DNA from 3 places in the Dyella sp. BiH032 genome. Region 2 is predicted to be linked to each of the others. Evidence: predicted binding sites of a transcription regulator. Region 2 holds the regulator's gene; each other region holds the start of a gene.
The links. The regulator HrcA, encoded in region 2, represses chaperone genes, less so after heat shock. The targets are predictions, from matches to a motif close to TTNGCACTCNNNNNNNNNGAGTGCNAA.

Region 1 (3,271 bases), 2.3 Mb from region 2:
GTCGCTGAGCCCGGCCTGGGCCGAATCCGGCCAGCAGCGCGCAGAAGCCGCCGGCAAGAGCTTGATCGGCAAGCCTGCGCCGCGCGTCACGCTGAAGACCATCGATGGCCAGACCATCGATCTGGGCGCGCTTTACGGCAAGCAGGCCGTCTACATCAAGTTCTGGGCCACCTGGTGCGTGCCGTGCCGCGAGCAGATGCCGCATCTGGAGAAGACGTTCGCCGAGGCCGGCCCGGACCTGGCCGTGATCGCGGTCAGTGTCGGCTTCGACGAAACCATCGAGGACGTCCGCAAGTACCGCGAGGAGCTGGGCCTGAAGATGCCGCTGGTGTTCGATGACGGTTCCCTGGGCGAGGCTTTCCATCTGCGCGTGACGCCGCAGCATGTGGTGATCGGGCGCGATGGGCGCGTTCTCTACATCGGGCACGAAGCGAATGCAGCGCTGGACGCCGCGCTGCTGGCGGCCCGCACCACGCCGGGCCAGGTCGGGGCCACCGCGACCGGCGCGAAAGAAGAGGCGCACTACGACGTCGGCGACCGCGTGCCCGCTTTCGAGGCCGCCATGCTGGATGGCACGCATCTCTCGCTGCCGCAGGCCGGCCGCCCGACGGCGCTGGTGTTCCTGTCGCCGTGGTGCGAGAGCTATCTGGCCACCAGTCGGCCGGGCCTGGCGCAGAGCTGCCGCGCGATGCGCGAAAAAGTCGGTGCCCTGGCGTCGTCCGGCGCCAAGGTGCGTTGGATCGGGGTGGCTTCGGGCCTGTGGGCCAATCGCGAAGAACTGGCCAAGTACCGCGACGAGCACCGCATCGGCATGCCGCTGACGCTGGACGATTCCGGCGCGCTGTTCCGTCGCTTCCGCGTGACGCACGTGCCTACCGTGCTGCTGATCGATGCGCAGGGTCGCATCGCCAGTCGCGTCGAGGAGGCCGGCCCGAAGCTCGAACAGGCGATGCGGGCTTTGTCGGCGCGCTGATCATCCACGCCGGAGTCAACCATGAAGACATGCGCACTCGCACTTTTCGCCCTCGCGCTCGGCATCGCCACACCGGCATCGCAGGCCGCCGAGGAACATTCCTTGCTGTCCGCCCCGCTGACGCAGGCACCGGGGCGCCTGCTCACGGCGCTGACCGTGACCTTCGCGCCGGGCCAGCAGTCGAGGCCGCACCACCATGAGGCCGACGCCTATGTCTACATGTTGTCCGGGCGGGTGCGCAGCCAGGTCGAAGGCGAGCCCGCGAAGGAATATGGCCCCGGCGAAAGCTGGTTCGAGCCGGCCGGGGCGCACCATCTGGGCACCGCGAACGTGAGCGCCACCGAGCCGGCGACGTTCCTGGTGGTGTTCGTCGCCAAGCCGGGGGCGCGGCTGAGCGTGCCGGATCAGCCTTCCGCGACGCCGGCGCGCACCCAGTCCAGGTAGGCAGAGTGGCCGTGTTCCACCGGGATGGCGATCAGTTCCGGCAGTTCGTAGGGATGCAGAACCAGCAGGCGCGCCTTGAGCGCTTCGAAGCGGGAGGCCGTGGTCTTGATGAGGAGCAATTCCTCGCTGTCGGTGGTGACCTCGCCTTGCCAGCGGTAGGTCGAGGCCACCCCCGGCAGGCGGTTCACGCAGGCCGCAAGCCGTTCTCCCACCAGGGTTTCGGCCAGCCGCGCGGCGCTGGCCGCATCGGGGCAAGTGCAGTAGCAGAGCAGGACGGGGTCGGTCATGGCCCCGCAGCCTAGCGTGGCGTGCCGGCCGGCGGAACTTGCCGGCGCTGCCCTTGAAAGCCCGCCGCGCCTTCCCCATTAGCCCTTCCAGCCTCGGGGCGAAGGCCCTTGCGGGGGATTCCTGCGTCGCTAGAATTGGCACTCACCTTCCGGGAGTGCTAACAGCGCCGCCAGGCGCCGTTCCGGGGACCACATTTTCCGTTTCATCTTTTCGTCCAACAAACCCAAGCTGGAGCCCAACCATGAGCAAACTGCGTCCGCTGCACGATCGCGTCATCGTCAAGCGCCTGGAGGAAGAGCGCGTTTCCGCTGGCGGCATCGTCATTCCCGACAGCGCCACCGAGAAGCCGACCCGCGGCAAGGTCATCGCCGCCGGTGCCGGCCGCATCCTGGAAGACGGCAAGGTCCGTCCGATGTCGGTGAAGGAAGGCGACGTGGTCCTGTTCGGCAAGTACGCCGGCCAGGAAATCAAGATCGACGGCGAAGAGCTGGTCTTCCTGAAGGAAGACGACATCGTCGCGGTGATCGAAGGCTGATCAGCCTCTCCCGCAACTCTTCTCCACTTACGCATTTGAAGGAATAAACACATGGCAGCTAAAGAAGTCCGTTTCAGCGAAGACGTCCGCGCCCGCATGCTCAAGGGCGTGAACACCCTGGCCAACGCGGTCAAGGTCACCCTCGGCCCGAAGGGCCGCAACGTCGTGCTCGAGAAGAGCTTCGGCGCTCCGACCGTGACCAAGGACGGCGTGTCCGTGGCCAAGGAAATCGAGCTGGCCGACAAGTACGAGAACATCGGCGCGCAGATCGTCAAGGAAGCCGCTTCCAAGACCTCCGACGTGGCCGGTGACGGCACCACCACCGCAACCGTGCTGGCCCAGGCGTTCATCCAGGAAGGCCTCAAGGCCGTCGCCGCCGGCATGAACCCGATGGACCTCAAGCGCGGTATCGACCAGGCCGTGGTTGCCGCCGTGGAAGAGCTCAAGAAGCTCTCCAACCCGACCGCCGACGACAAGGCGATCGCCCAGGTCGGCACCATCTCCGCCAACTCCGACTCGGCCATCGGCGAGATCATCGCCACCGCCATGAAGAAGGTCGGCAAGGAAGGCGTGATCACGGTCGAGGAAGGCTCGGGCCTGGAGAACGAGCTGGACGTGGTCGAGGGCATGCAGTTCGACCGCGGCTACCTGTCGCCGTACTTCATCAACAACCAGCAGTCGCAGCAGGTCGAGCTGGATGACCCCTTCATCCTGCTGTACGACAAGAAGATCTCCAACGTGCGCGAGCTGCTGCCGGTGCTCGAGGGCGTGGCGAAGGCTGGCAAGCCGCTGCTGATCGTCGCCGAGGAAGTGGAAGGCGAGGCGCTGGCGACCCTGGTGGTCAACACCATCCGCGGCATCGTGAAGGTTGCCGCCGTGAAGGCGCCGGGCTTCGGCGACCGCCGCAAGGCGATGCTGGAAGACATGGCCATCCTCACCAACGGCCAGGTCATCTCCGAGGAAGTGGGCCTGCAGCTCGAGAAGGCCACCGTGCAGGATCTGGGCCGCGCCAAGAAGGTCGTGGTCACCAA
Region 2 (3,271 bases):
CCGATCATGCAGATCGGACACCGGCGTGCGGTGCTTGCGCGAGAGTTCGTGCAGGCGGGTGAGGTGGGTGTCGACTTCCGTGTAGCGCTCCGGGTCCAGGTCCACGTCCTGGGCGTAGCGGTTCAGGCCATCGGCGGCTTCGCCGAGCTGGATGGCGGCGTTGTCCAGCAGTTCGAGCAGCGGGGCGAGGCGGTCGTCCAGTGCACCCAGCTTGTCCAGCTCGGCATGCGCGCGGGCCAGGGCGCGGTTGAGCGCCAGCTCGCTGTCGCCGTCGATCAGTTCCGCGACGCCGGCAGCGCCTTCGGCCAGGCGGCCGGCATTGGCCAGGCGCTTGTGGCTGGCTTCCAGCTCGGTCAGTTCCGCCGGGGGCAGGGCCCACTGTTCCAGTTCCGCGCTCTCGTGGCGCAGCAGCTCCAGCCGCTGTTCGCGGTCCTCGCCGCCGCTGAGCTTGCGGATGCGGGCGCCCACGTCGCGCCATTGCACGGCACTGTCACGCACCTGGTCCAACAGGGCGTCGTGGCCGGCGTAGGCATCGAGCAGGGCCATCTGGTGGGCGCGGGAGAGCAGCGCCTGGTGTTCGTGCTGGCCGTGGATCTCCACCAGCAGGGTAGCCAGCTCGCCCAGCTGGCTGGCGCTGGCCGGGCGGCCGTTGATCCAGGCGCGCGAACTGCCCTCGGCGCGGATCACGCGGCGCAGGCGGCAGCTGCCGTCTTCCTCGTCCAGTTCCTCCCGGCGCAGCCAGTCGCGGGCCTCGGGCAGGGCGGCCAGGTCGAACTCGGCGGCCAGTTCGGCGCGGTCGCTGCCGGCACGGACCATGCCGCTGTCGGCGCGGCCGCCGGCCAGCAGCATCAGGGCATCGACCAGCAGGGATTTGCCGGCGCCGGTCTCGCCGCTGACGACGGTGAGGCCCGGGCCGAAGGCGATCTCGGCTTCTTCTACAACTGCGAAATGGCGGACGTAGAGCGAGGTGAGCATGGGGTGGCGCGCTGAAAAGTCGGTGGATTGTAAAGGCAGAACCCGGCGGGCAGGAGCCATGCCGGGCGGGGCTGTGTCCGCCCTGGAAACGGCACCCGCCGGGGCGGATTTCTTGCAAACTGCCGGACCAAACCTTATTTCTTACGCGTCTCACGGATTGCCACAGCGCATGCCTCGACCCCTCGGCCACGACCTGGATGCCCGCGCGCGACGCCTGTTGCGCACGCTGATCGCGCAGTACCTGGCGGATGGCGAGCCGGTGGGCTCGCGCACGCTGTCGCGCTCGTCCGGCCTGGACGTCAGCCCCGCCACCATCCGCAACATCATGGCGGACCTGGAAGACGCGGGCCTGGTGGCTTCCCCGCATACTTCCGCCGGGCGCGTGCCCACGCCGCGCGGCCTGCGCCTGTTCGTGGACAGCCTGATCGAACTGCAGCCGCTGCCCCGCGAGGACATGGCGCGCCTGCAGCGCGAGCTGCCCGCCGGCCCGACGACCACCCGCGACCTGCTGGGCAACGTGTCCAGCCTGCTGTCGGCCATGACCCACTTCGCCGGCGTGGTCACCGTCCCGCGCCAGGCGGATTTCCCCTTGCGGCACATCGACTTCGTAGCGCTGCCCGGGTCCCGGGTGCTGGTGATCCTGGTGTTCTCGGACAACCAGGTCCAGAACCGCGTGATCCAGCTGGCCAGGTCGCTAGAGGCCGGGGAGCTGGAGCAGGCGGCCAATTACCTCAATACGCACTTCGCCGGCCTGCGGCTGGACGACATCCGCGCGCACCTGCTACGCGAGTTGCGCGAGGCCAGCAGCGAGCTGAACCGGATGCTCTCCAGCGCCGTGGAGCTGGCGGCGGCCTCGTTCGCGCCGCAGGCCGAGGGCGACGACGTGCTGGTCAGCGGCCAGACCAACCTGATGGGTTATGCGGAACTGGCCGACCTGGACCGCCTGCGCGAGCTGTTCGAGGCGTTCCAGAAGAAGAACGAGCTGCTGCAACTGATGGAGGTCTGCGCCAAGGCGCCGGGCGTGCGGCTGTTCATCGGCGAGGAATCGGGTTTTGCCGCCCTGGACGGCTGCAGCGTGGTCACGGCCACCTACGGCACCCGGGGGCGTGTTCTGGGGGCGGTCGGGGTGATCGGCCCCACCCGCATGGCCTACGAACGGGTGATCCCGGTGGTGCAGGCGACGGCCGGTGTGTTGAGCGACGCCTTGAATCGCGCCGCCACGGCCTTATAACCCGCCCGGGAGGCGGGGTTTCCCGCATATTGTTGGGGGTCGGCACGGCGTGCCGGCCATGTTTTGGTTTTGGAGCATTTCATGCAGAACAACGACCCGCAGGTGCCCAATGGGGCGCCCGAAGCCGCCGCGCCGGACGCGCAAGCCGAACTGGAGGCCTTGAAGGCCCGGGTGGCCGAGCTGGAAGCCGCCAACGTGGAGTTGCGCGACACCGTGCTCCGCGAGAAGGCGGAGATCGAGAACCAGCGCCGCCGCCTGCACCGCGACCTGGAACAGGCGCGCCGCTTCGCCAACGAGAAGTTGCTCAACGAGCTGCTGCCGGTCTACGACGGCCTGGAAATGGGCCTGTCAGTGGAGGGCGGCGACGTGGCCAGCGTGCGCGAGGGCATCGCGCTCACGCTCAAGTCGCTGCTGAAGATCGCCGAGAACAATGGCCTGGTGCAGGTCGATCCGCTGGGCCAGCCGCTCGATCCCGAGCGCCATCACGCGGTGAGCATGGTGGAGGCCCCGGGGCAGGCGCCGAACACGGTGGTCAGTGTGCTGCAGAAGGGCTACGTGTTGAACGATCGTCTGCTGCGGCCGGCGCTGGTCGCGGTCGCCAAGGATTGACAGCGCCATCCATCGGCCGGCGGCTGAACGCGCCCGTGCCGATGGCTGCAGAACCGACTACGAGGGCTCGCCGGCACGTTGAATCGCAAGGGCCGGGCCCCATTTGACAAGACAGCGCGGCCGCGGGGCCGCAACGCATTTTTCGGAGCACAGACATGGGCAAGATCATCGGCATCGACCTGGGTACGACCAACTCCTGCGTCGCCATCATGGATGGCGGCAGTACCAAGGTGATCGAGAACGCGGAAGGCGATCGCACCACCCCGTCGATCGTTGCGTTCACCAAGGACGGCGAAGTGCTGGTGGGCGCGCCGGCCAAGCGCCAGAGCGTGACCAATCCCAAGAACACCTTCTACGCGGTGAAGCGCCTGATCGGCCGCAAGTTCACCGACGCCGAGGTCCAGAAGGACCTGCACATCGTGCCGTATGGCATCGTCGCGCACGACAACGGCGACG
Region 3 (3,271 bases), 1.6 Mb from region 2:
CCACTGAATCACGCCGACGAGCACCAGCCCCCAGGCGGCGAACAGCGCGCCGTAGATGGCGATCAGGCGGGTGGTGGCGGAGCGCCAGGCGTTGGGGCGGGTCATGCCGGTGGACTCAGGGCGGGGCCGAAGCGTTCTGGGGTGCGGCGGTGATCATGTAGCCGGTGCCGCGCACGGTGCGGATCAGGGGCGGCTGGCCGGTGCCGTCGATCTTGCGCCTGAGCCGGCCGATATGCACGTCGATCACGTTGGTGCCGGGGTCGAAATGAAAGCCCCACACGGCCTCGAAGATCATCGTGCGGGTCAGCACCTGGCCGGAATGGCGCATCAGGTACTCCAGCAGGCGGTACTCGGTGGGCTGCAGGGTCAGCGGCTGCCCGTGGCGAAAGGCCACGTGGCGCACCAGGTCCAGCTCCAGGTCGCCCACGCGCAGCCGTGTGTCATGCTGCGGCGGCTGGCCGCGGCGCAGCAGCACTTCCGCGCGTGCCGCCATCTCGTCGGGGGCGAAGGGCTTGGTGAGGTAGTCGTCGCCACCGGCACGCAGGCCGCGCACGCGATCGTCCACCTCGCTGAGCGCACTGATCATCAGCACCGGCGTATCGATCTTCTGCCGGCGCAGCGCCTCTACCACCTGGATGCCCTCCATGCCGGGGAGCATGCGATCGAGCGTGATCAGGTCATACGCCTGCGCGCTCGCGCGCGACAGGCCTTCGCGGCCGTCGGCGACCCATTCGGCGGTCATGCCGTGCACGCTCAGCTCCGCGACGATCTCGCGGGCGGTGACTTCGTCGTCTTCGATGACCAGCACGCGGGGCATGAATGGGACGTCCGGACGTCAGTGCTCGATGCGCAAAAACCGACGGCCCCAAGTGGGGCCGTCGACGATGGTAACGCTTCGATGGATCAGGCGGCGAAGAGGCCGCGCATCTTCTTCATCGCATTGGCCTCGACCTGGCGGATGCGCTCGGCGGAGACGCCGTACTCGTCGGCCAGGTCCTGCAGGGTCGCCTTGTCCTCGTTCAGCCAGCGGCGCTGGATGATGTCGCGCGAGCGGTCATCGAGCTTCTGCAGGGCCTCCGACAGGGTTTCCAGCTGATTGTCGGCCTGGTCCGCGTCGGCAATGTTGTCGTACGGGTCGGCGCCTTCATCGACCAGGAAGGCTTCCGGTGCCGGCTTGGCATCCTCGTCCGCGTCGGCCGGCGCCTCGAAGCCGACGTCGCGGCCGGAGAGGCGGGACTCCATCTCGCGCACCGTCGCTTCCGGCACGCCGAGGTCCTTCGCCACCATGCGCACCTCTTCGGCGTTCATCCAGCCCAGGCGCTTCTTGCTCTTGCGCAGGTTGAAGAACAACTTGCGCTGGGCCTTGGTGGTGGCGACCTTCACGATGCGCCAGTTACGCAGGATGAACTCGTGCATTTCGGCGCGAATCCAGTGCACCGCGAAGCTGACGAGGCGGACGCCCTGATCGGGGTCGAAGCGCTTCACGGCCTTCATCAGGCCGATGTTGCCTTCCTGGATGAGATCGCCCATCTGCAGCCCATAGCCGCTATACCCGCGGGCCACATGGACCACGAAGCGCAGGTGCGACATGACCAGCTTCCTGGCCGAGGCGAGGTCGTTCTCCTCGTTGTAGCGGCGCGACAGCGCCTGCTCCTCTTCCTGGGTAAGCACCGGGATCCGATGGACCGCCGAGATATAGGCATCCAGACTGCCGACGACGCTAGGAACCGGCAGGTTGGCGGTCACCAAAGCTTGAGACATGTATGGATCCTCCTGAGGTGGATTTCAGCTTAGCACTCCCACTGTGGGAGTGCTAAAGCGCCTGGGAGTTCCCAGTCGCCTTTATTGAACCGAATCGTACAGGAATGTCGGCCCATTGTCCAGGTCTGGGGATAGGCAAACGTAGAGGTTCCGGCCTCCAGACCCCGTGAACCAACGCGAGCAAAGCAAGCTTCGCGTAAGCATTACCCTACATTGCAAGGCGGCGACGACTGACAGACAACCTGGCGCGCAAAGGATTCCCATAAGCCGGCCCGGCAAGGGGGCGCCGGGTTTCGACCCGCGAGTCATCGGGTCCGCGGTCAGATAGCCCCTCATTTTCACCTGCCTTGAGGCGTGCCTTATGCGAATCGCAAAACTGTTGACCTTCGCCGTCGCCACGATCGCGGCGGGCCTTGCCGCCGGTACGGCGACGGCCAGCCCGAACTGCCCAGTCTGCCAGCAGGCTTACCTGAGTTGCGTCAATAAAGACCCTAATAATTCGGCCAATATCGCCGCATGCATGACCCAGTTCTCGCTCTGCCTGAGCTATTGCGGCGAGCCGGCAACGGCGGCTGCGCAGCGGGAATCATGGCTCGATGCCCGTAAATATCGCCCGGATCTTTCCACCACATCAATCGCTACCGCCCACCCCACGAGGCTGGCACCACTCGCCCCCTGATCTGCGACGTTGCCTCAAGGAGGCGCCTTCAGGGCGCCTTTCTTACAAACTCGCGCTGCTCAAGCGGCAAGCTCGCTGCGGGACGGCAGCGACCAGTCGATGGGAGCATGGCCGCGGGCCTCCAGATAGCGGTTGGCTGCGGAGAAATGGCCGCAGCCCAGAAAACCGCGATGCGCCGACAGCGGCGAAGGATGGACCGAACGCAGCACGCAGTGCCGGTGGCCATCGATCAGCTGCCCCTTGCGCTGGGCATAGGAACCCCACAGCAAAAACACCAGCCCTTCGCGCTCGCGGTTCAGCGCATCGATCGCCGCATCCGTGAAACCTTCCCAGCCCTTGCCCTGGTGGGAAGCGGCCAGGCCGCGTTCCACCGTCAGCACGGCGTTGAGCAGCAGCACACCCCGGTCGGCCCAGGGGGTAAGGCAACCGTGATCCGGCGGCGGGATGCCCAGATCGCGCTGGATCTCCTTGAAAATGTTCTGCAGCGACGGCGGCGGCGGAACGCCCGGGCGCACGGAAAAACACAACCCGTGCGCCTGGCCGGGCCCGTGATAAGGGTCCTGGCCCAGAATCACCACCCGCACCTTGTCGAACGGTGTGTGGTCGAACGCGGCGAAGATCTCGGGCCCCGGCGGATAAATGACCTTGCCGTGCTGCTTTTCAGCCCGCAGAAAAGCCGACAGCGCCTGCATCTCCGGCCGCTCCAGATAGGCGCCGATGCGCTCCTTCCACGAGGGTTCCAGCTTGACGCGGTTTTCGCTCATGCCGCCTCGTCGCGCTGGCGCAGATGCCGCGCCACGCGCAGCTGGAACAGGAGCTTGGTGATCAACA

Region 1: the regulator HrcA is predicted to act here: its motif matches at 1,840-1,866, upstream of groES (co-chaperone GroES).
Region 3: the regulator HrcA is predicted to act here: its motif matches at 1,791-1,817, upstream of rpoH (RNA polymerase sigma factor RpoH).

What each region holds. Positions count from the first base shown of each region.
Region 1 covers NZ_CP134867.1:4,784,356-4,787,626, reverse strand. Annotated here, with positions in the region: gene RKE25_RS21150 (TlpA disulfide reductase family protein) at 1-973, shown strand, start outside; gene RKE25_RS21145 (cupin domain-containing protein) at 995-1,417, shown strand; gene cutA (divalent-cation tolerance protein CutA) at 1,378-1,704, opposite strand; gene groES (co-chaperone GroES) at 1,947-2,240, shown strand; gene groL (chaperonin GroEL) at 2,292-3,271, shown strand, end outside.
Region 2 covers NZ_CP134867.1:2,448,551-2,451,821, forward strand. Annotated here, with positions in the region: gene recN (DNA repair protein RecN) at 1-975, opposite strand, end outside; gene hrcA (heat-inducible transcriptional repressor HrcA) at 1,145-2,206, shown strand; gene grpE (nucleotide exchange factor GrpE) at 2,288-2,815, shown strand; gene dnaK (molecular chaperone DnaK) at 2,971-3,271, shown strand, end outside.
Region 3 covers NZ_CP134867.1:878,027-881,297, reverse strand. Annotated here, with positions in the region: gene RKE25_RS03875 (HAMP domain-containing sensor histidine kinase) at 1-105, opposite strand, end outside; gene RKE25_RS03870 (response regulator transcription factor) at 116-817, opposite strand; gene rpoH (RNA polymerase sigma factor RpoH) at 904-1,761, opposite strand; gene RKE25_RS03860 (hypothetical protein) at 2,123-2,440, shown strand; gene ung (uracil-DNA glycosylase) at 2,500-3,204, opposite strand; gene RKE25_RS03850 (response regulator) at 3,201-3,271, opposite strand, start outside.